Regions from separate parts of the Thermanaeromonas sp. DSM 22490 genome, predicted to be linked through region 3. Evidence: riboswitches for the same ligand, from Rfam matches in the RefSeq annotation. Region 3 holds a riboswitch; each other region holds the start of a gene.
What was found. A riboswitch is a leader RNA that binds a small molecule or an ion and turns the genes downstream of it on or off. The one in region 3 is predicted to bind cobalamin.
Positions count from the first base shown of each region.

Region 1: another riboswitch for cobalamin. It lies ahead of cobU (bifunctional adenosylcobinamide kinase/adenosylcobinamide-phosphate guanylyltransferase); the one in region 3 lies ahead of AC1BI1_RS10045 (ECF transporter S component).
Region 2: another riboswitch for cobalamin. It lies ahead of AC1BI1_RS05005 (S-layer homology domain-containing protein); the one in region 3 lies ahead of AC1BI1_RS10045 (ECF transporter S component).

Region 1 is NZ_JBJHHE010000002.1:205,002-212,731, reverse strand. Features, by position in the region: gene cbiE (precorrin-6y C5,15-methyltransferase (decarboxylating) subunit CbiE) at 1-321, opposite strand, end outside; gene cbiD (cobalt-precorrin-5B (C(1))-methyltransferase CbiD) at 305-1,420, opposite strand; gene cobU (bifunctional adenosylcobinamide kinase/adenosylcobinamide-phosphate guanylyltransferase) at 1,432-1,998, opposite strand; cobalamin riboswitch at 2,106-2,287, opposite strand; gene AC1BI1_RS02610 (PHP domain-containing protein) at 2,424-3,254, opposite strand; gene AC1BI1_RS02605 (hypothetical protein) at 3,279-3,797, opposite strand; gene rny (ribonuclease Y) at 3,947-5,485, opposite strand; gene recA (recombinase RecA) at 5,848-6,861, opposite strand; gene thpR (RNA 2',3'-cyclic phosphodiesterase) at 6,938-7,513, opposite strand; gene AC1BI1_RS02585 (AAA family ATPase) at 7,561-7,730, opposite strand, start outside.
Region 2 is NZ_JBJHHE010000005.1:15,229-22,958, reverse strand. Features, by position in the region: gene AC1BI1_RS05015 (energy-coupling factor transporter transmembrane component T) at 1-653, opposite strand, end outside; gene AC1BI1_RS05010 (DUF4430 domain-containing protein) at 669-1,370, opposite strand; gene AC1BI1_RS05005 (S-layer homology domain-containing protein) at 1,477-3,048, opposite strand; cobalamin riboswitch at 3,205-3,386, opposite strand; gene yedE (YedE family putative selenium transporter) at 3,743-4,804, shown strand; gene AC1BI1_RS04995 (putative Se/S carrier protein) at 4,880-5,431, shown strand; gene AC1BI1_RS04990 (NAD(P)H-hydrate dehydratase) at 5,428-6,300, shown strand; gene AC1BI1_RS04985 (sulfurtransferase TusA family protein) at 6,334-6,552, shown strand; gene AC1BI1_RS04980 (dipeptide ABC transporter ATP-binding protein) at 6,609-7,730, opposite strand, start outside.
Region 3 is NZ_JBJHHE010000014.1:34,890-42,619, forward strand. Features, by position in the region: gene AC1BI1_RS10035 (molybdopterin-dependent oxidoreductase) at 1-2,223, shown strand, start outside; gene AC1BI1_RS10040 (AIR synthase related protein) at 2,334-3,098, opposite strand; gene AC1BI1_RS10045 (ECF transporter S component) at 3,095-3,625, opposite strand; cobalamin riboswitch at 3,833-4,031, opposite strand; gene rpmE (50S ribosomal protein L31) at 4,444-4,644, shown strand; gene AC1BI1_RS10055 (DUF1385 domain-containing protein) at 4,733-5,563, shown strand; gene prfA (peptide chain release factor 1) at 5,564-6,631, shown strand; gene prmC (peptide chain release factor N(5)-glutamine methyltransferase) at 6,648-7,535, shown strand; gene AC1BI1_RS10070 (L-threonylcarbamoyladenylate synthase) at 7,580-7,730, shown strand, end outside.

The sequences.
Region 1 (7,730 bases), on a different contig from region 3:
TATTCCTGGTATCACCCTGATCTCTTCCGGGGGGAAACGGCATCTCAGCCATCCCAGGAGGCTGTAAAGGCCAGGATCTCCAGATACCAGGACGGCGGTAGGCCGCCCACGCACCTGCGTTAAGTAGTGGAATAAAGCGTCCAGGTCGGCATCAATCGCCTTTTTTTCCCGTTCCAAAAAGGCAAATAGATGCAAAGCTCGGGGACCGCCTACCAAAATCTCGGCCTCGGCCACCGCCTGGTAGGCTGCCGGTGTTAGCCAGGAGGGATCTCCCGGACCCACCCCCACCACCGTTAACCACCTGTTATTCCTTCCCGCCATTTCTCCACTCTCCCAGTATGGCCCTGGCCTGCTCATCCTGGCCAATGATTCTCCCCTGCAGGTCTAAAAGGGCGGTCCCTACTTCCAGTGCCCCATGAACTAATTCTCGGGCTCGCTCGCTAGCCAGGCCTGCCAAGTAATTCCAAAAAGCGAAATAACGCTCTCCCTCCAAGGCTTGCTCGAGGATAGAGAACACCGCCTCCACCGTAGTAGCGGTTAAGATAGCCTGGACCACCTCTGCGGGGGCGCCCCAGGCTGCAGCCCGGGCCGCCACTATTTCCCGCCGGGCATCAGCTATGCGGCTATGGGTATAAAAAATGCCTCCTGCTACTTTAACCAGCTTGCCGGCATGGCCCCAAAGGAGAATCCGCTTAATCCCTCGTTCAGCACAAGCCTCCAAAAGATAACCGATAAAGTTGCTGGTCAAAATAACCGCCCTCGCCGGCAAGCCATAACCTTCCACCGCCTGGCGCTGGCCCATACGGCCGGGAGTTAAAAGCAGAGTATCGTAACCTGCGGCTAGGGCTACATCGATCTGGGGCAGGAGGGAAGTACGGAAAGCTTCTTCCGACATGGGCTCCACAATGCCGGTAGTTCCCAGAATAGAGAGCCCGCCCTCTATCCCCAACTGGGGATTTAAGGTGCGCCGGGCCAATTCCTCACCGCCGGGGATGCTAATAGTTAATTCCAGCCCCTGCCCGGGGGGGATAAAATCTTTAACCGCTTCCCTAATCATGGCCCGGGGCACGGGATTGATGGCCGGCTCACCTACTGGAACAGCCAGGCCGGGACGGGTGACTATTCCTACTCCTTCACCGGCCCGCAAAATAAAGCCCTTTTCTTGCGGCCGGGCCCTAACCTGGACAGCTATTCCGTGGGTAATATCAGGATCGTCGCCAGCATCTTTTATAACCGTAGCCTCAGCCCAGCCTTCCCCCCGCCGAACAGTTACAGGTAACTCGATTTCCTTTCCCTGAGGAAGAGTTATTCGCACTGTATTTTGGACCCCGTCCTTACACCAGAGGGCCTTTACTGCTGCTTTAGCTGCAGCCGCGGCACAAGTACCGGTGGTGTAACCCTGACGTAATTTCTTGACCATCCTTTCCTCCATTACCGCCTACCCGTTAGCAGGTCCGAGCTTTTAGCTAAAGCTTTTATCTCCACCGGCACCCCACAAACCACCAGATAAACTTCATCGGCCAGGCTGGCTATCTCCTGATTGGCCAGTCCCAAAAGGTCGCGGTATAGGCGACCCAGGGGATAGGGTGGTACTGTTCCCGAGCCCACCTCATTGCTCACAATGATCACCTCAGCAGGGACCTCCCAGGCTTTCTGGGCCATCTCTTTAACAAAAAGTAATATAGCCTCCTCATCCATCTTTTCTTCCACCAGCAAGTTGCCCACGTAAGCGGACAGGCAATCGATGAGGAGAAGTCGCCCTGGCTTGCCCCATTCCTCTATAACTCGGGTCACCTTTAAGGGCTCCTCTACAGTGCGCCACCCGGCCGGCCGCCGCATCTTGTGCCGGGCCACCCGGCTGGCCATCTCTGCGTCCGTCACCCTGGCTGTGGCCACGTAAATAACTTCTCCGCCCCAGCCGGAGGCCAGTTCTTCTGCAAACCGGCTCTTGCCGCTCCTAGCGCCGCCAGTGATTAACACCAGCCTGCCCCTGTCCACTCCTTAACCCCCTTAAGCCACGCGCTGCACTACAAAAAAACCCAGCCTCTCGCCTAAAGGCTGGGTTTTCTGTCTAAAACACTAGCCCTTCCCTTGACGCGAGGGTTAACAAGGCTTACCAACAGGCAGGTTTCCTGGCTTCCGGCTCACCGCTTTTTCTTCCCCTTCCCAGGCTACAGGCCCAGTGGGCTTACCGAAGAAAAGCTCCCCGGTTACAGTGGCGCGCCCGCTCAGGATTTGCACCTGATTCCCTTTTAACCTTTATGGCACCTGTCGGCTTTCCCATATTTTTTTATTTTCTTCAGTATATCGCAATGACCACTACTAATCAAGGGATTTTATGGCTTAAGATTATGTGCTTAGTTATTGAGGACACCCAGTGCGAGCCCACAAGCAGGCTAGCAGGATAAAAATGGGTAACCACCTCATTTTATGGCCAGGGCGCGCTCCTTTAATCTATCTATTTCCTCTTCGCTAACGGTGGCTGCGCCCAACTCGCTATGGTCTGGAATATTCAAGCCGTGAAAATCCGACCCACCGGTAACTAATAGGTTTAGTTCCCTGGCTAAAGAATGATAGCGGGCAACGGCTTCTCGGTCATGTAAAGGGTAATAAACTTCTAGCCCCTGCAAACCATAAGCCACTAGCTCTTTTATTATTTCATCTTTACCTATCAATCCCGGGTGGGCCAATACAGCTACGCCCCGCCAAGCAGAAATTAGTTGAACAGCTTCTGCAGGTGAAATTTTATAACGCGGAACATAGGCCGGCCGTCCACGTTCCAGGAGCTCACCAAAGGCAGCTTCTATGGAAGGCATAAATCCCTTGGCCACCAGGGCCTGGGCGATATGCAGGCGGCCTACAGCTTTACCCTGGACGAACCGGGCCACCTCATCCCACGTAAGTTCGTAGCCCAGTTCTCGCAATTTGGTTACCATCTTAAGACCTCGCTGCTGCCTGTCCTGCTGCAATTGGTATAAAAAATTATGTAGCTTGTCCCCTTGAAAATCAATATAATACCCTAGGAGGTGTACATCACGTCCTTCCCATTCGGTGCTCAATTCAATACCGGGAATAACCTCAAGATTATAGAGAGAAGCCCCTGTCAGAGCTTCCTCTAATCCATCAACGGTGTCGTGATCGGTAATAGCTATGGTGCTTAACCCCTTTCCCCAAGCCAGTTTAACCAGGTCCAACGGCTTGAGCTTGCCGTCGGAGGCTACGGTATGGGTATGGAGGTCACCCTTTTTGCTCATTTCCGTCCTCCCGGTATCCTCTGGCTATTTATTAAAAACCAGGACTCGCCCTTCTTCCCGGAAAGCTATTAACTTTTTCTGAGGTACTTCTCCTTTTATACTCTCCAACATATGATCAATTATTTCTTCTTGAACCAACAATTCTTCTTCCTGAATATTCTCGGTCGCCTCAGCCACCAGGGCTTCGTTAAATTCCTGACGCACCAGGGTGATGATCAGGCCAATTTCGCCCTGGGATAGGGTCTCAACATCCCGCTGCACTTCCAAGACGGTTAGCTGCTGAAAACAACTATATTTTAAGCTGATCACCCGCGGCACCCGATTTTCGAGAAGATTATAGGTAGATAAAGACTTAATAAAGCGCCGGGCAAACTGCTCCAGATCCTTTTCTTTTAAAGAACTGGTTAACATAAAAGAAAACTTTAATATGCGGCTACTGGGCTCATAATTAATAGTCCCTACTTCCGGATAGCGCACTAAAATGGAAATCAAAAGGCCAACGCTATCGGATATCTCGCCATCATACTTGTATCTAAGGCCCATATGGTCTCCACCTGCCTTTTAGTCCAAAAACCATCATCAAAGCTTAGTTCTGCACCTTCTTTAAAAATCCTGCTTCTTTAACTTTTTTGATCTAGAAAATATAGTGGCAGAGATGGTAATTTGCCACCTATCCCTGCCACCCGTTCCATCTATTTCGCATAATCCACAGCTCTTGTTTCCCGGATAACTACCACTTTGATCTGCCCAGGATATTCCAGCTCTTGTTCAATTTTCTTTACTATATCCCGAGCTAATTGCACAGCCGTGGTATCATCTATCTTTTCCGGCTTAACTATAATGCGGATTTCGCGGCCTGCCTGGATGGCGTAAGCCTTATCCACTCCATTAAAAGAATCGGCTATTTCCTCTAGCTTCTGCAAGCGTTTGATATAGGCCTCCAAGGTTTCGCGCCTAGCACCTGGCCTAGCTGCAGAAATGGCATCTGCAGCTTGAACTAGCACAGCTTCTATGCTCCGCGGTTCTATATCTCCATGATGGGCAGCAATGGCATGGATTACTTCCGCAGATTCCCGGTATTTTTTAGCCAGCTCCACCCCTATGCTTACGTGGGGCCCTTCCACTTCATAGTCCACTGCCTTGCCGATATCATGAAGCAATCCCGCTCGCTTGGCCACCTGCACATCCGCACCTAGCTCTGCCGCCATGGCTCCTGCCAAAAAAGCTACTTCTAAAGAGTGCTTTAGAACATTTTGGCCATAGCTCGTACGATATTTAAGGCGCCCCAACAATCTTATCAACTCGGGATGTAAGCCATGAACGCCGGCTTCAAAGGCAGCTTGTTCACCTTCCTCTCGAATCTTTTGTTCTATTTCCCGCTGGGCCCTTTCTACCATTTCCTCTATACGGGCCGGATGGATGCGACCGTCGGCTATAAGTTTTTCTAGGGCAATCCGGGCTATTTCCCGTCTGATGGGATCAAAGGCGGATAAGATAACCGCTTCCGGCGTATCATCGATTATCAAATCTACCCCAGTAAGGGTCTCCAGGGCACGGATGTTGCGGCCTTCCCGGCCAATAATCCGCCCCTTCATTTCATCACTGGGAAGGTTAACGACAGAAACCGTAGTTTCGGCCACCACTTCTGGAGCGCACCGCTGAATAGCCGAAGTAATAATTTCCTTGGCGCGTTTGTCCGCTTCTTCTCTGGCTTCTGTTTCCACCTGCTTAATCAACAGAGCAGCCTCATGGCGTATTTCTTCTTCAATATTCTTGAGTAACAGGGTCTTAGCTTCCTCTGTAGTTAAACCCGATAAACGCTCCAGTTCAGCTACCTGTTGCCGCTTCAATTCTTCTAAATTTTGTTTAAGGCGCTGTATTTCTTCCTCCTGACGGTGAAGATTGGCTTCTTTGCGCTCAATATTCTCCATCTTACGCTCCAGGGCCTCTTCCTTCTGGAGCAGGCGGCGCTCTAAACGCTGCAGTTCATTTCGCCGTTCCCTGCTCTCGCGCTCCAGTTCATGGCGCATACGATGGACTTCTTCCTTGGCTTCCAGCAAGGCCTCGCGCTTTTTAGCTTCGGCCTCTCTTTGGGCTTCCTCAATAATGGCTGCCGCAGTCTTTTCGGCTGAAGCTATTTTAGTCTCCACAACGTATTTGCGGAGAATATAACCACTGCCTATACCTACCATTAGGGCTAATACAGCAGCAATAATTAGAATCGCTCCCACCTCCTCTACTAAAATTGCTCCCACCTCGCCCACATAAAATAAAGCCGAGTAGAAACCCGGCTTGTAAAAAGGCACCCTACCAGTTTTTTCCCTTGCAAAGATACAAATATGCACCTTTTGTGAAAGCAACTTTTTCAAAGGGCAATAACATATTATCCCTCCTGCGCCTATGGCACAGGAAGCCCTTTCACAGCCTAACTAACGTAACGAGCCCTTCCCGTTAATACACCGGCAACTTTTTATAAGTTAAGCAAATAATAATTAAGGTGCATTTATGTCAAGGACTTGGTAGTGAGCCTACACCTAGTTTCCCTCGATGGTATTGTATTACTTCATTTTACTACTGTCAAGTTGGTTTAGGTCTACTCAGTGGTAACTTCCTCTGTCTTCATAATCAGAGCACCCATATTGCTGCTGGCCTTCTGTTTCACCTGCTCACTTATAGTGGCTGCCAACTCGCGGTGCTGGCGCAGGTACTCTTTGGCTGCCTCTCGCCCCTGTCCCAGGCGCTCTTCCCCAAAAGAATACCAAGTACCGCTCTTCTTGATTACCCCCAAATCAACCCCAAGGTCGATAAGACACCCTTCTTTGTCGATGCCGCGGCCATAAATTATATCGAATTCCGCTTGCCGGAAAGGAGGAGCCACTTTATTTTTGACCACCTTCACCCTGGTGCGGCTGCCGATAATTTCAGCTCCCTGCTTAATATTGTCTACCTTGCGCACATCCAGTCGAACTGAAGCATAGAATTTTAAAGCCCTACCTCCCGGAGTGGTCTCCGGATTACCAAATAATACTCCTACCTTCTCCCGCAACTGGTTAATAAAGATGGCCACTGTGCGCGATTTGGATACTACTCCTGCCAGCTTTCTTAAGGCCTGGGACATCAACCTCGCCTGGAGTCCCACATGGGCGTCGCCCATTTGCCCTTCTAATTCTGCTCTGGGAACCAGCGCCGCTACGGAATCTATGACAATTACATCTACAGCCCCGCTTTTAACCAGAACCTCGGCTATCTCTAGAGCCTGTTCCCCCGTATCCGGTTGGGAAACCAGGAGGTTATCTATGTCCACTCCTAAATTGCGCGCATAAAAGGGATCCAGGGCGTGTTCGGCATCTATAAAGGCGGCGGTACCCCCCTGTTTCTGAGCCTCAGCTATAATGTGCAGGGCTACTGTTGTTTTGCCCGAAGACTCCGGCCCAAATATCTCCACGATACGCCCCCGCGGCACTCCGCCTACTCCTAGAGCCAGATCTAACGGCAGGGCTCCAGTAGGTATCACTTCCACGTTGAGGCGCGCGCTGGCTTCGCCCAGCTTCATTATGGAACCTTTACCGAAATGCTTTTCAATCAGGTTTAAAGTATGTTCCAACATCTTCTGTTTTTCTGATACTACCACCCTTAGGCTCCTCCCCCAGGTTACTATTTCCATTTTAGAAAAAATTTTAGCGCTAAGTCAAGGGAAAAGTTTCTTTGATACAATAGCGCGGACCTTTAGGTGTTAAATGGCTCTCCATGAGCACTATTTGATCTACCCGCTCCTCGCCCCAAAACTCCAGCTGCCAGGCTAGCAATTTCTTCTGCAAAGCAGGCCAGTTACGGGACGAACGCAGGCGCCCCAAAGTCAAATGCGGGGTGAAAGGCTCTGGGGAAAAATCAAGGGAGATCAATTCCTGTTCCAGGCGCTGGTATAAATTTAATAATGAAGGATTAGTAGTAATACCAACCCAAATAATCCGGGGCCTCGACCAGCTCGGAAAAACACCCGTACCTTTAAACTGAACCAACATTTCTCCCCAACCCTTGGTCCCCCGTTCCAAAGCGGCCCCCAGCTTTCGCGCTTTTTCTGGCTGAACTTCCCCCAAAAACTTCAGGGTCAAGTGAAAGTTTTCTTTTTCTACCCATTTCACGTCAGCCTGGCAACGGCGAAGTTCCTCCTGGAGGGCTGCCAGACGGGAGTTTAATTCTGGAGAAAAAGTTATGGCGATAAACAAGCGCATAGTCCTCTCCTCCGGCCTTTTTAGCATAACCTAACATTCCCCTGTTAGCAATATAAAAAAAGAGCCAGGAATTTTCAAGAAGCCCTGGCTCCTGCTGTAAGGATGGAGTGTAGAGCCTCTCCTTTAAGGGTCTCCTCCCTCACCAACTGGTCTGCAATTTCCTTTAGCTGGTGCTTATGGTATTGCAGGAGTTCTCCCGCTCTTTCCTCCTGGCGTTTGATAATTTCTGTAGTAGCCCGATGAA
Region 2 (7,730 bases), on a different contig from region 3:
GGTCCAGTGCCAAAAGCCCGGGCCTCCATGGCTTCCGCCACTTGCCAGGCCCCCTCTAGGGAAGATAAGAGAAGAATATCCAGTAGCCATGAGTACTTCTTTAACCTTTCCCCCCAACTTCCCCTAGCGTAATCTACTCCCCTCATTTGCAGCACTTCCCGGGCGTTCAACAAATCTCGCGCGGCTAGAGGAAACATCCTAGTAGCCAGGGATACCACTAAAGCCGATTTGAATGCCCAACGGGAAAAAAGCCTCAGGAGCTTATCCGGGTGAACCAATCCATTAAAGAGGCAGAAAACAGTCATTATAGTCAGCAGGCGGATGGCCATGGCCGCACCATAGCCAATGGCTTCCAGAGACACTCTTATCCACCCTGCTCCCAGAACTGTTTTTCCTGTGCGAAACACCAGCGCATTAATAACTATAATTAAAATGGCCATCCCCAGCCCCATCTTTAAATAAGCTTCCCACTTATCCACTACTTGGGCCGCCACCACAGCTAAGATGCTTATAATCAACATCCCAGCTAAGTATAGGGGATGGGAGAAAAGCAGGGCCAGGACACACAAAACTGTAAGATATGTTAGGGTTACTACTGTATGGAGGCTTTGCAAAAAAACGCCTTTATCCTCATAAAGTAACCTGTCCAGCATAGCCCTTCCCCTTCTTTAGCGGTTCGCCAGTTCCTCCCATCGGGGTCCCGGAGAACCCATACTGGTGCTATACCACCATATCACTTTGTCTCCAGGCTTTAGGGTTTTCTGGCCGGCAGCGACCATGGGAACCTCATCGTTTACCTTGTACATCCACCCCGACATCCCCTTGTTGGGCTGGCCGGCGATACTTTCCACCAGACCAGGAAACCTGGTAGATAGAGCATAGGGCAGCCCGGTAGCCTCCAGGGCACCCAGCGCAGTAAAACCCCAGGGATTCTTTTCTGTCACTTTGACCTCAGCGGGGCCATACAAAAGTTCCTGATCCTTTCCTACCACTGCTACGCCAACAACCACGAATTCTTTTTCCCCTTCACCTACTACGCCCTTTTGCTGTTGGGGACTCCCCTCCACCTGTTGCACTTTCTGCTCTTTTTTCGGCTGTTGGACTTCTTCCTTTCCCCGCCCTTCTTGGGCCTGAAGGGTTATCGATGGAGCCCCGGGTGCTGTCTTGTACTGTGGGGAGGGTTCGGGTTCTCCCCTGCCTTCAGGCTTTTCCGGGCTTCCGGTAATATTAGAGGGGAGGGCAGCAGATTCGACCTGGGTCTTCTGCACGGGCTCCCCCAGGGTTAAATTCTTTTCTTTATTGGTTACCAGTGCGGGAACCAGCAGGGCTAAAAATAGCAAGGCCAGAGATATCAGATAAACTTTCTTCATACATCCATTCTCCTTATCCGGAATTTGGGCATGTGTCCCGCGTGCGAGGAAAAACACCGGAGGCAAGCTCAGTAAGCCAGCCTGCCCCCGGTGAGATACTAATGCTTTAGGGGGACTCCGGTATTCTCCCCAGCACCTGTAGCATTCTTTTCAGCATTACCATGGCTTCCGCTCGCGTTATTTTACCCTTAGGGACCAATTCAGCGGCCGACCTACCCCGGAGGATACCTGTACTTACGCAAACCTTGACGCTGTCCCTGGCCCAGGGAGATATCTCTGAGCTATCGGCGTAAACCGCCAGGTTGTTCTTATCTTCAGCTCCCCCTTTCGCTGGCTCCCAACCGGCCTTCTTAAGGGCCCGGACTAGGAGGGCGGCCATTTCCTCCCTGGTGATGGTCCTTTCCGGCTCAAAATTCCCCTCACCTGTACCAACCACCAGTCCCGCCCGGTAAGCAGCTTCTATCGTCTGGGAAGCCCAGTGCTGCGGGGGCACATCCCGGAAGCTGGTCTCTTTGAGGTTGGACTCTTCCAGTCCCAAAGACCGCACCAGGAAAGCAACCGCCTGTGCCCGAGTCACCTCTTGATCGGGAGCAAAAATATCTTCGCTCAGGCCCCGGGCAATAAGCCTTCTAGCCATGAGCTCTACATCTTTCTGTGCCCAATGTCCCTGAATGTCTTTGAAAGTCTTTTTGAACGACTCTGACTCTCGTGCGCCAACCAGGTAGTATCCATAGAGGGCCCAGGCAGCATCCATAACATTTTTAGAGGCGCCGAAAGTGCCATCGGAATTCAAAGCCTTGGTCAGCAGGTAATCGACCGGGCTCTTGCCTTCACCACTTTTCACTGAGGCCGGGTCTTCTCGCAGGACTTTTAAAGTAGCGATCATTTCCACTGTATCTATTAAAGGGTCGTCCCAATTGCTTACTGCAAAACTACCGTCGGGTTGCTGCTGCTTTTTCAGCCATTGCATCCCGCGCTCGATCGCTACCTGGATCTCCTGGTCGGACTTGTCCTGATCTAAATAGGCCAGAGCCCGTACAGCTTGGGCTGTGGCCACGAAGTCGGGATAAAAAACGCCGTCCCAGGCGATACCCCAAGCACCATAAGTGTTCCCGACTACCGTATCCTGCTGGGATAAAATGTATTCCCGGGCATAAACCTGATTTATGACGCTCATCAAGTCTGCCCGACCTAAAAGGTCGTAGGCTGGAAAATCGCTGAAAATGTTTGAGTCAAAACCGTGGATCCCTTCTCTGCTCTTGAGAATCTGGAGTAGTTGCTGCACCAAATCCTCCCGGCCCAAGGCCTTCATGCCTAGCAAGTCCTGGGCCAACCTCTTGGCCGGTACTTTAGACGGATCTGAAGAACCGGCAATATCCTGGTACACTAGGTCGATTACAGCTTCTTTCAGTGGTACGCCATTATACACCCAGGCATTTACATCAACGCCCGCCTGGGTGAGGATATAAGAAGCATAAGCACCTACACCATCATCCTGGTTCTTGGATCCATTTTTTGTAAAATCACTATAAAGGATACCTGCTGCCTTATCCATAAGGTCAGACACCAAGTTTGCTTCCGCCGCTTTGGCCCCCGCAAAAGGAACTACTAGAGAAAAAACCATCAAGGCCACGAGCAAAGTTGCCAAAGGGCGCCCCATTTTCCTTCTCCAGTACACCTTATTTCCCCCCTGCCTCTTCTTCTGTGTATTCCGGAAAGCTAGATTCTCTAACTAAAACCAAGCCCGATCAAAAAACCCCGGCCTACGGCGGACCGGGGCAGCTCTAGCTCTTGAGATGAGCAAAAAGACCACCTCCCTATCTCGCGTAGATCAGCGGTGGCAGGAGAACAGGCAGGTTTCCTGGCTCGGGTTCCTCTCCCACCTTACGCCTTCCCAGGTTACCCCAGTGGCATTGTGTAAGGTGGATCCCCCTCACAGTGGCGGGACCGCGCCGGACTCGCACCGGACTTCCCTCTTGCCTCTCTTGAGAGGCCTCCTGTTCCCAAAATTATTCACTTGTCTATATTTTTCTTCGCTATTTAGCCCGTTGAATCCTGCTATCTTCAAAAACGAAAATCCACCCTTCTCGCCAATAAGTTGCAATTGGGGTCAGGAATTCCCCCCCAAGAAGGTGTGTCCCGCTTATTCGTTTTTGTTATAGCTTGCGCTACCAGAAAATGGCGCTTTTCCCCGCCACCTCTCATGTACAAATTTTACTGCCTGGGTAACTCAGCCAGGGAACCACCGGAAACAGGGAATGATATAACTATATGGAATACTAAGTATGAAGGAATTTATTGTTGAGAGCCAGAATTAAATAGCTAGGCCAGTATCCAGGCCGGGCTTAAAGAAAACAACAGGAGGTGTTGGCATGACCGGCATTTTTTCTCGCAAATACTTAATGATTATCGCGGGACTCATTCTGGGAGCTGTAGCAGCTTTAATGACCGTGGCGGGCAACCCGGCGAACATGGGTATTTGCCTGGCTTGTTTTTACCGGGACATAACTGGCGCCTTAGGATTGCACCGGGCGGCAACAGTGCAGTACTTGCGGCCAGAAATTATGGGTATGGCCCTGGGGGGCTTCGTATCTGCCTTAGCCTTCGGTGAATTCCGTGCCCGTGGAGGGTCCGCGCCTCTGGTGCGCTTTTTTCTAGGCGTGTTCTTTATGATAGGCGCTCTGGTCTTCCTGGGGTGCCCGGTTAGGGCGGTGTTGAGACTGGCGGGAGGAGATTTAAATGGACTAACAGGTATAGCCGGGGTGATAGCCGGCGCCCTAATAGGAATTTATCTGTTGAAAAACGGCTTCAACCTGGGCCGCTCCGCTCCCACCTACAGCGCCGCGGGGTGGATGATGCCTCTTTTTATGTTAGGCCTGCTCTTATTGGCCATCTTTAAACCTCAATTTATATTGGCCAGCAAAGAAGGGCCGGGAGCCGCGCGAGCCCCACTAATCCTCTCGCTGGGAGCAGGCTTGGTGTTTGGATTCCTGGCCCAGAGGACCCGCATGTGCTTTGTAGGGGGATGGCGCGACCTTTTTCTGGTCAAAGACACCTATCTTTTTAGCGGTATAGCCGCTTTCTTCGTGGGGGCTTTGATTATCAATGCCTTGTTCGGCAAGATTCAAGTGGGTTTTGTGAACCAGCCGATCTCCCACAATAGCCATCTGTGGAACTTTCTGGGGATGACTTTGGCCGGACTTACTGCTACTCTCCTGGGAGGATGTCCCCTGCGCCAGACCATACTGGCGGCCGAGGGTGATATCGACGCCGGTATCACCCTTTGGGGCATTATAGCCGGGGCGGCCTTCGCCCATAATTTCGGTCTGGCCTCCAGTCCCCAAGGCCCTAGCCCCTTAGGCCCTGCAGCCGTACTGATCGGTATAGCCTTTGCCCTGGCCGTTGGTCTGCTTATGCGGGAAAAAGTAGACTGATATTCAAACCGATCCGGTACCTTGGAAAGCTAAAAGAGCTTACTAGCTCCCGATAAGGACAGGAGGATAACTAAGTTGATTTTTAAGCGCTCCGCCCGTGCCGAGGAACCAGTCCACAAAACCCCAACCACTCGAGGAATAATCATCTTCCCCTCAGTGGAAGAAGCGCTAAAGGGGGAAAAAATACTTAAAAAGGGAGGCCATGAATGCAAGCTAGTGGCGCCCCCGCCGAGCTTACGCCAAGGGTGTGATTTGGCCTTGGAGGTGGAGCTCATAGAGCAAACAGCCCTAGCGCGGGCTTTACAGGGGAAGGTATCCTATCTGGGCATTTACCCCCTCGAAGGGTCGGCCGAGATGCTCCAGATCGTGAAGGCCGTAGCCTTCCCCCAACACGTAATGGTAAAGGCAGGTAATATGAAGATTGTCTTCGCCAAAAATAGCGGGATCATCGTTAACATTTCGGGCGGGGGCTGTCCGGACGTCCCTTACCTTTACACCCAATTAGTCGGCCGCAAGCTGGACGAAGTTGACCGGCCCCGGGAAAAAGGTTTCACCCTCTGCGCTTTAATGTTGGATAGGGCGTGGGAGGAGGCTTTGGCCATCTGGAAGGGAGGAAAGTTCACTTGATCCTCATTGCGGGGACTCTTCCCGCAGAAGACCTCGCCCTTGTCCACGGTAAAGTGGTCAGGGTAAGAAATTCGCTACAGATCAAAGATTTCACTTTCCCTTGCGGGCAGGGCACAGGAGCCATGATCAGCGCCGCCCTTGCGGTAACAAGTGCTTTGGGCTTGGAGCCCCCTCACGCGCTTCTGGCCGGAGATATTGGCCAGGGCCAGGGCACCAGGCGTCTCTATCAATATTTAATAGAGCATGTGAGGGAACTGAAGCCTAGGATTCTTGCCCTACATTATTGCCTGCCCATAGTTAGATTGATGCAAAAGCTTTGTGAGGTGCTGGAGAGGTGCCAACCCCGGCCTTTGTTAATTGCCGATGCCGGGGCCATGTACGCAGCTAAGGCGGCAAGAGTGGCACCCAAATTTGATATTTTTACTCCCGACCCCAGCGAAATGGCTTTTCTGGCCGATCCAGAGGCAGCCCATCCTGCCTATGTTAGCCGTCATCTTTTTAACACTGGGGTTCAACAAGTCCCCGAGCTGGTAAAGAAGGCTTATAACAGTGGCGGAGCCGCTAAGATCCTTTTGGTGAAAGGGGCCGTAGATTACATTGTAACCGAGGGGAGAGTTGTGGCTAGGATAGAGGAACCTGATGTGCCGGAACTAGAGTGCATAGGCGGGACAGGGGATACCATAACAGGCATGGTAGTTGCTTTAACGGGCGCCGGGTGGGATCCCCTGGAAGCAGCTATTACAAGTGCCCAAATCAATCGGGTGGCTGGTAAAATGGCCGGCGCCACACCGGCCACTCCGGTAGCTGAACTCGTCGAGTATATTCCTATAGCCTTAAAGGAATTGAAGGTTATTTCCCAGAGCCCATAACACCGATACCCTGAAAAGGAGGTTCCTCCAAATATGATAGAAATTGATGTACGTGGCTTATCCTGCCCCATACCCGTAGTAAGAACCAAGAAGGCCATGGAGCAGCATCCCGGCCAACCCCTCCTGGTCCTCACCGACAATGAAACACCTAAAGAGAACATTACTCGCCTGGCTGAAAGCCAGGGATACTCGGTGAAAGTAGAAAAAGTCTCAGGCCTGTACCGCTTGTTGCTGGAGCCGCGCCCGGAATAATCTCCTAAACATACCCCCAAAACAAAGCCGGGTTTGTTTGTCCCTTACCCGGCTTCTTACATTCCCAAGACCTCTTCCTCCATATCCCGAACGGAAATTTCCCCTGTCAGATCTGCCGCCAGTCCCAGCAGTGTCCGGGTGTAGGGGTGCTGGGGGTTAGATATAACCTCGCTGGCCGGACCTTGTTCTACCAAAGAACCATCCTTCATGACCGCCAAGCGATCGCTAACTTTTCTGGCTAGAGCGATATCATGGGTGATAAAGAGTATGGCCAATCCCCTCTTCTCCTGCAGGTTAAGGAGAAGCTTTAGAATCTTGGCTTGGACGCTGGCGTCCAGAGCGGAGGTGGGCTCGTCGGCGATCAAGAGCTTGGGGTTTAAGACTAGGGCCCGGGCAATGGCCACCCTCTGGGCTTCTCCACCGCTGAGCTCGTGCGGATATTTGTGCAAGAAAAAGTCTTTGGTGGGCAGCTCCACTTCCTCCAGAACCTGCTTTACTCGTTCCACCTTTTCCTCTTCCCTGCCCCAGCCCTGCACGTCCAGAGGCTCTTTCACCAACTGCAAGACATCCAGGCGGTGACTTAAGGATTCCCGGGGATTTTGAAAGATCATCTGCACTCGCTGATAAAATTCCCTGCCCCTGTGCAAAACTTTTTGGCCCTCCAGCCAAACCTCGCCCTTATCCGGTGGCAGCAAGCCCATAATGGTCAGGGCCAGGGTGGTCTTGCCTGATCCGCTTTCCCCCACCAGGGCCAGAGTTTCTCCTTCGTACAGGGTCAATTCCACTTCCCGCACGGCCCGCACGCCGTTAAAGGATTTGCTAAGGTTTTTTATTTGCAGTAATGGTATCACTCCTCCCCGGTGACAGGCCAGGAAGCGGTCTCCAATACTTTCCAATTCCGGTGCTTCCCGGGAACAGAGCTCCAGCCGCTGGGTACAACGGGGATGGAAAGGGCATCCGCCCACAGGCTTAAAAGGCGGCCCGGGGATTCCTTGTAAGTCCTTGACCGTGGTCATGTTGGGATAAGAGCGTAAAAGCCCCCGGGTATAGGGATGGCGCGGGAAGGTAAAAAGACTTCTGGTAGCGCCCAGCTCTACTATCCGGCCCCCATATAAGACGGCCACTCGGGTGGCCAGTTTAGCAGCTGTAGACAGGTCGTGGGTGATTAACAAAACGAC
Region 3 (7,730 bases):
ACCGAGGGGCTGGCCAGTGGTCGCTTAAAATACGCCGTTATCGACCCCCGTTTTTCCAAGACTGCAGCCAAAGCCTGGAAGTGGTTGCCCAACAAGCCCGGCACCGAAGCCGCCCTAGCCCTGGCTATAATCCGTTGGATGATCGATAACCGGCGCTTTAACGAAATTTATGTGCGCAATGCCAATAAGGCGGCGGCCAAGGCCGACGGAGAGGCTTCCTGGACCAATGCCACCTGGCTGGTTAAGATAGAAAATGGGAATCCAGTGAAATTCTTAAGAGGTTCGGATCTGGGATGGCCCAAGCAGGTTAGAGAAGCTGAGGTAAAGGGGCAGAAAGTAAAGTATGAATTCGATCCCTTTATAGTCCTGTCTGCTGGTCAACCTGTTCCCTGCGACCCCAACGATACTGATAATTCTGTCGAAGGAGAGCTGCTGGTAGACACCAGTTTAAACGGACACCAGGTTAAAAGCGCCTTACAGCTCCTTTACGATGAAGCAAAGAAAAAATCCTTTGACGAGTGGGCGGAAGTTGCCGGGGTCAACCCTGCTGACCTGGAGGAAGTAGCTAAAGAGTTAACGTCCTACGGGAAAGCCGCGGCAGTAGACGTGCACCGGGGAGTATCCCAGCACACCAACGGCTTTTACAATGTTTTTGCCTGGATGTGTGTTAACGTCCTATTGGGCAATTTTAATTGGGCAGGGGGTATGGTAAAGGCTACAACCTACGATCACTTTGGAGAAAAGAAAGGGAAACCTTATAACCTCAAAGAGCTAAACCCTAGCAAACTTGCTCCCTTTGGGATAAGTATTATTCGCCACGAGGTCAAATACGAGGAGACTACCCTGTTCAAGGGGTACCCGTCTTTAAGACCCTGGTATCCTCTTTCCAGCGACGTCTACCAGGAAATCATACCTTCCATCGGTGATGCTTATCCTTATCCGGTTAAGGCCCTGTTCCTATATATGGGATCGCCGGTGTACTCTCTGCCGGCCGGCCAGGTGAATATAGAGGTACTGCGCAATCCGGAGAAGCTGCCCCTTTTTGTGGCCATAGATATTACCGTAGGCGAGACTTCTATGTATGCTGATTATATTTTCCCGGACCTTACGTACCTGGAACGGTGGGAGTTCCATGGTTCGCATCCCAGCATCTTGCCCAAGGTACAGCCCGTGCGCCAGCCGGCGGTGGCGCCTTTGACTGATACGGTTAAGGTATTTGGCGAGGAGCAGCCTTTAAGTCTAGAAGCGTTGTTGCTGGCTCTAGCCGAAAAGCTCGGTTTACCCAATTTCGGCCCCAATGGATTTGGCCCAGGCCTAAGATTTACCAGACCTGAAGACTTTTACCTTAAAATGGTGGCCAACCTTGCTTTCGGAGACAAGGAAGATGGGAGCGAACAAGTGCCCGAGGCTAGCGAAGGAGAGGTAGAGATATTCTTAAAAGCTCGCCGGCACCTGCCACCTGCGGTATTCGACCCAGTTCGCTGGGAGAGGGCGGCCGGCAGCCTTTGGTGGCGAAAAGTTATCTATGTTTTAAACCGCGGCGGCCGCTTCGAAGATTACCCCGATCTTTCGCCGGAGCGGCAAGTTAAAAACAAATATGACAAACAGATAAATATCTTCCAGGAAAAGACAGCTACAACTAAAAATAGCATGACAGGTAAGAACTTCATAGGTGTGGCCACTTATCTGGAACCTTATACTGACTGTCTGAGCCGGCCTCTTGAGGATGAGAACCAGGGTTACAAACTTAAGCTCATCACCTTCCGCGAAATTGTACACACCAAATCCCGGACCATGGTAGATTACTGGCTGCACGGGCTAATGAACGAAAACTTTTTCCTGGTTCATCCCCAGGATGCTGCCGGTTTGGGTCTCGAGGACGGGGATATAGTTAAGGTAGTATCTGCCAGCAATCCGGAGGGGATATGGCCTATCACTGAGGAGTTAAAAAAGCCGATAGTAGGGAAGGTAAAAATAACGGAAATGATAAGGCAGGGCACAGTGGCCTTTAGTCTGGGCTTCGGCCACTGGGCTTACGGTGCTAATGATATTGTAATCGATGGTAAGGTTATAAAAGGAGATTCTCGCAGAGCCCGGGGAGTGCATGCTAACGCGGCCATGCGAATTGATCCGGTGCTCAAAAATATGTGCCTGACGGATTTCCCAGGTGGTAGCGCCGTATTTTACGATACCCTGGTTAACCTAGTTAAAGTTGGTGGCTAATTTAAATATTGAAGAACAGAAAGGCCCCCGATACCAAGTTTGCGGGGGTCCTTTCGTTTATAAATACTAACTGAGACAGGAAGGCAAGGGCCAGGTCAGGACTGTATCCTTTAAGTATAAAAGGTTCCCAGGGAGAAGAAGGGCTTTCCCGTTCTTTTGGCTAGATCCTTAAGGGCTACAGGGTTGCCGGCAGCCAGAAGGCAGGTAGCCGGGCCGCATGATTTATGAAGGTCTAGGTCTGGCGGGAGTTCGTTCCACTGTATGCGCAAACCATATAACTCGGCCAAATCCTGGGCCTCGGCCATTATCCCGCGGGAACCTAGGGGGACCATTTCCCTTACTTCATCGTTGGAGAGCAGCAGGCGCACTGTTTCCAGGTTTACGATTTCCGGGTCATACAGGGATACCTCTCTCCCGACCTTGGGCTTCCCCAGAAGGAGAAGGGCGTCCCCTGCCCGCAAGCGGCCGATGCGCAAATTTTGTTTGTGTACCACCCCGATAACTGTAACCCCTATTCCCGACTGAGAGGTGGGGATATTTTTTTCCGTACTACCGGTAAGAATGGTAGCGGGATCTATACCTAGAACGCGTATTTCATCGGCTACGCCTTGCTGGATATCTAACCCGGTAGGGATGGGTTCTACACAAAGGGTATTCACCACACAGCAGGGCCAGGCCCCGGCCGCCAGAACTTCCATTAAGGCCACTCGGCTGGTAAAACGGCCTAGGATATAGCCGGATACTTTTATTACATCAGCCTCTTTGGGGCCGATGGCGCCGGCTGAATCGCAGGCTATGACCAGGGCCTTATGTTCATCCAAATCTATAATTGTGAGATCGCGATAGCGTCTGGGACAGAAGGTATGGCCCTTCACGGGTTCCCACCTTTTCGTTGTAGTCCAATATAGCTATCGGGAAATATCTTGCCCAGACTTTTAAACACCATAAGGGCCAGGGCGATGTTTAAGGTGGAAGCTACCAAGAGAGGTAGTAACATAGCTAAGAAAAAAGCTTTTCCGAACCCTGGCAGCAGGGCGACGATACCGGGCAAAACGATGCTGTTGAGAAATATTCCGCACGCTCCACCGATCCACCAGGAGTAGCGGCAGAGGAAAGCAAAAAGGCTGGCAATGCCGCCCATTCCAACAGCAATCAACAGATGCAGAGGTAAAGTTAAGGGAAAACCAGCGGTCAGAGCAGTGAGAAGATGCCCCAGAAAAGCTATAAGGCCGCCGTCCGTAGGGCCAAGGAGGAGGGCTCCCAGAAAGCCAGGAAACGAATCGAGAGCCGGGGTGCCCGTCAGGCTGGGTATTTTTAAATTGGCCCCCACTATGGATAAAGCAGTGAGCATGGCCACATAGGCTATGCGCCGGGTTGACCAGCTGGGTGAAATTCTGGCCATGAAACTTACCTCCTTTTCTATACCGGTAGGTTTTGCCTTGTCAAAAAAGTATGTCTCGGCTAGCTAAGACTTTGAGCCACGAGGGTTTACAGGTTGTACTTTGAGCAAAGGGCCGGGGTATCCCCTAAAATAAAAATCCCCAGCCCTAGTTAGGCTGGGGACTTTGCCATCATCCCCGCTCACCCTCCCCCTTTCTTTCGCGAAGGGAAGAGGTCTACCCGACAGGCAGGTCTCCTGGCTCGTGCTTCTTCGCCCTGCAGCGCCTTCCCAGGTGGTATCCCAGTGGCCTTAATGCTGCAGGCTCTGCACTCACAGTGGCGGGACCGCGCCGGATCGCCGGTTTATTTCCGGTTACCGGACTTCCCTATTCTCCCCCGGTGGGGGCACCTGCCGGTTCCCCTTTAGTTAACTTGTATTCTACTTATAGTATAAGACCAAGGCTAAATGTTGACAAGATGTACCTTTACCGGAGTTATCCCCAGTTTTGAGCCTGGGCCTGCTTGGCTTGCGCCCGCTTCAAAACCCTCGCGGGCAGGACTTTTGCTTGGCTTAAAGGCTTAAGGCAGGCTTCCCGGCAAAATTTAAGTATCCTGCCTCAATTGCCGGCCGCAAGGCTACCCGTGGCCTCGGGCCAATCTTTTCGCCTTTCGCCAAGCTTAAAGCCTGGACTGCCGCGAAGGCTTGTTCGCTCGCTTCCAAGCCTAAGCAGGCCACCCCAGCGAAAAGTGAGGATACGCCAGGACCGCGGACCCTTTGCAGGGGTACCCTTTCTGTGCTATACTAAAGTGAGTTTGATTTTGCCCCGGAGGTGACGTGGAATGAAACCCGATATTCACCCACCGTATGATAAGGCGCGCATTATCTGCGCTTGCGGTAATGTAATCGAGACCCGCTCCACTAAAAAGGAGGTCCGGGTGGAGGTGTGTTCCAACTGCCACCCCTTCTATACGGGGACCAGGCAGCGGGTGGTGGAACGTGGTGGCCGGATTGAAAGGTTTAGGAAAAAATACGGCAAGTAAGGAGAGGCGGAGCCGCAGGCTCTGCTTTTTCCTATGCAGTAGGCCAGAAATTCAGTACGGCGGACAGGCGGTTATTGAAGGCGTAATGATGCGTGGGCCCCATCGCCTGGCGGTGGCCATCCGACGACCGGCAGGCGATATTCTGGTGGAATCCCAGCCTTTTAAATCCTGGGCCGCGCGCCATAGTTTGTTTAAGTTGCCCTTTTTCCGAGGAGTAGTGGCTTTAATAGAATCCCTGGTCCTGGGCATCCGTTACCTGAGTTTTTCAGCTAATCTTGCTCTGGAAGAAGAGGAAGAAGAGCTTACCCCCCGGGACCTTATCCTAACTGTAGCCCTGGCCTTGCTGGGAGCCACAGCTTTCTTTGTTTTGTTGCCGGCCGCAGTGGCCATGTTTTCTCAGCGCTTTTTGCCCGTTTACGGCCAGAACATTTTGGAAGGGGCTTTGCGGTTAGGCCTATTCCTGGCTTATGTAGCAGCTATTTCCCGTATAAAAGAAATCCAGCGGGTTTTTCAATACCACGGTGCCGAGCATAAGGTTATTAATGCCCTGGAAGCAGGGGAAGAATTAACCATTGAGAAGGTGCGAGCTTATTCCACCCTTCACCCTCGGTGCGGCACTAGTTTTTTACTTTTGGTACTGGTGCTAACTATTGTTTTCTTTTCCTTTTTGGGGAAGGGAGGCTTTCTCTGGCGACTGGCTTCCAGGATCATCCTTTTACCTGTAGTGGCGGGAGCAGCCTATGAAATCGTGAAATTCTCCAGCCGCCATATGAATTCGCCTCTGGTACGGCTGGTGGTAGCTCCGGGATTGTGGTTACAAAAGCTTACCACCAGGGAGCCAGACGATGGTATGCTGGAAGTAGCTCTTGAAGCTCTTTCTGCCGCTCGAGGTGATGGTACCGCAGAGGAGGTGATATAAATGCTGGAGAAGCTGCGGGAGTTAGAGGAAAAGTATGAGGAATTGGGAAGGATGATGACAGATCCGGCCATCATTACCGACCCAGTACAGTTACAGAAGACTGCCAAGGCCCATGCTGAGCTGGAAGAAATAGTGGCCACCTTTCGGCGCTACCGCCAGGTAGAGGAAGATCTGACAGCGGCCAGGGAAATGCTGGAAGAAGAGCGAGACAGGGAGTTCATCGAACTTCTCAAGGAAGAAATTGAAAAACTGGAAGAAGAAAAGGAAAACCTAATACAAAAGCTTAAAATTTTACTTTTACCCAAGGATCCTAATGACGAGAAGAATATAATCATGGAAATCCGCGCCGGTGCGGGCGGAGAGGAAGCTGCTCTCTTCGCAGCGGATCTACTCCGCATGTATCAGCGTTACGCCGAAAATAAAGGATGGCGGACCGAAATCTTGGATGCCCATGCCACGGAGTTGGGCGGGTTTAAAGAAGTCATCCTTTTTATAGAAGGCCAGGGAGCCTATAGTCGCCTTAAATTTGAAAGCGGTGTCCATCGGGTGCAGCGCATCCCTGTAACAGAATCCGGTGGCCGTATTCATACTTCCACGGCTACAGTGGCTGTACTGCCTGAGGCCGAAGAAGTAGATGTAGAGATAAGACCTGAGGACCTGCGCATTGATATCTTCTGTTCAAGCGGGCATGGCGGCCAGTCGGTGAATACCACTTACTCGGCAGTGCGCATCACCCATTTGCCTACCGGCCTGGTGGTTACCTGCCAGGACGAGAGATCCCAGCACAAGAACAAAGAGAAAGCCATGAAAGTATTGCGAGCCAGATTGTTGGACATGGCCCGCTCCCAGCAGCAGGATGAACTGGCAGCTGCCCGGCGGTCTCAGGTAGGTACGGGTGATCGCAGCGAGCGCATCCGCACCTATAACTTCCCCCAGAACAGGGTTACTGACCACCGCATAGGCCTGACCCTGCACCGGCTGGACACCGTGCTGGATGGCGACCTGGACGAGATCATCGATGCCTTGATAACTTCCCAACAGGCCGAGCGGCTGAAACAAATAGAGTGAAGGAGTAATAGGATCCATGCCCGGCGAGGTTACTTTTGGTGAAGCTCTGGCCAGGGCGGGATATTTGCTGGAAAGGGCCGGTGTGGAACAACCCCGGCTGGAGGCAGAAGTGCTGCTGGCAGCTGTGAGCGGCTTGACGCGGACTAAAGTGCTAACCCATCCGGAATATACTTTGACCGGAGAAGCACGGGATAATTTCTGGCAGTTAGTGGATAAACGGTCCAGGGGGTATCCCTTGCAGTACCTTACAGGGTGCCAAGAATTTATGTCTTTGCCCTTTAAGGTAACGCCGGATGTTCTTATTCCCCGAGGAGACACCGAGGTCCTGGTGGAAGCGGTTTTAAACAGGGTAGACAAGGATAGAACCTGGTTGGCAGCTGACGTGGGTACGGGCAGCGGTGCCATAGCTGTTAGTCTGGCGTACTATTTACCCAAGGCTTTTATTTATGCCATTGACATTAGCCCCGCTGCCCTAAAAGTTGCAGAGGAAAATGCCGGAAATTTGGGCGTGGCGCACCGGATATTTTTCTGCCAAGGGGATCTGCTGGCGCCTCTTTTACAGCAACCAGAAGTAGTATTGATTGGCCTGGATGCTGTCCTGGCCAATCTTCCCTATATACCTACGGGTGAATGGGATAAACTACCTCCAGAGGTGCGCCATGAACCCCGGTTGGCCCTGGACGGCGGCCCTGACGGCTTAACCCTTTACTGCCGCCTTTTGCCCCAAGCAGCGAAGGTCTTAAAGCCCAGGGGTCTCTTGGCCCTAGAAATCGGTTTTGACCAGGGCGAAAAAATTAAGGAGCTGGCGGAGGCCACCGGTGCCTATACAGCCGGGGAAATCTTAAGGGACTGGGCAGGGCGGGAGCGCTGCTTTCTCGCTCGCCGGAACGAGGACAGGCTCTAACCGGTAAGAATAAACCTTAAACTGTCAACATAGAGGTGAAATAGGTGCCTGGTGGAAAAAGGACTAAATATTTAAAAATAGACCCTCAAGTACCGGAGTTACATAAAATACGCCTGGCCGCGCGTATTTTGCAGCGAGGTGGAGTAGTCGCCTTTCCTACTGAGACGGTATATGGTCTGGGAGCTAACGCTCTAG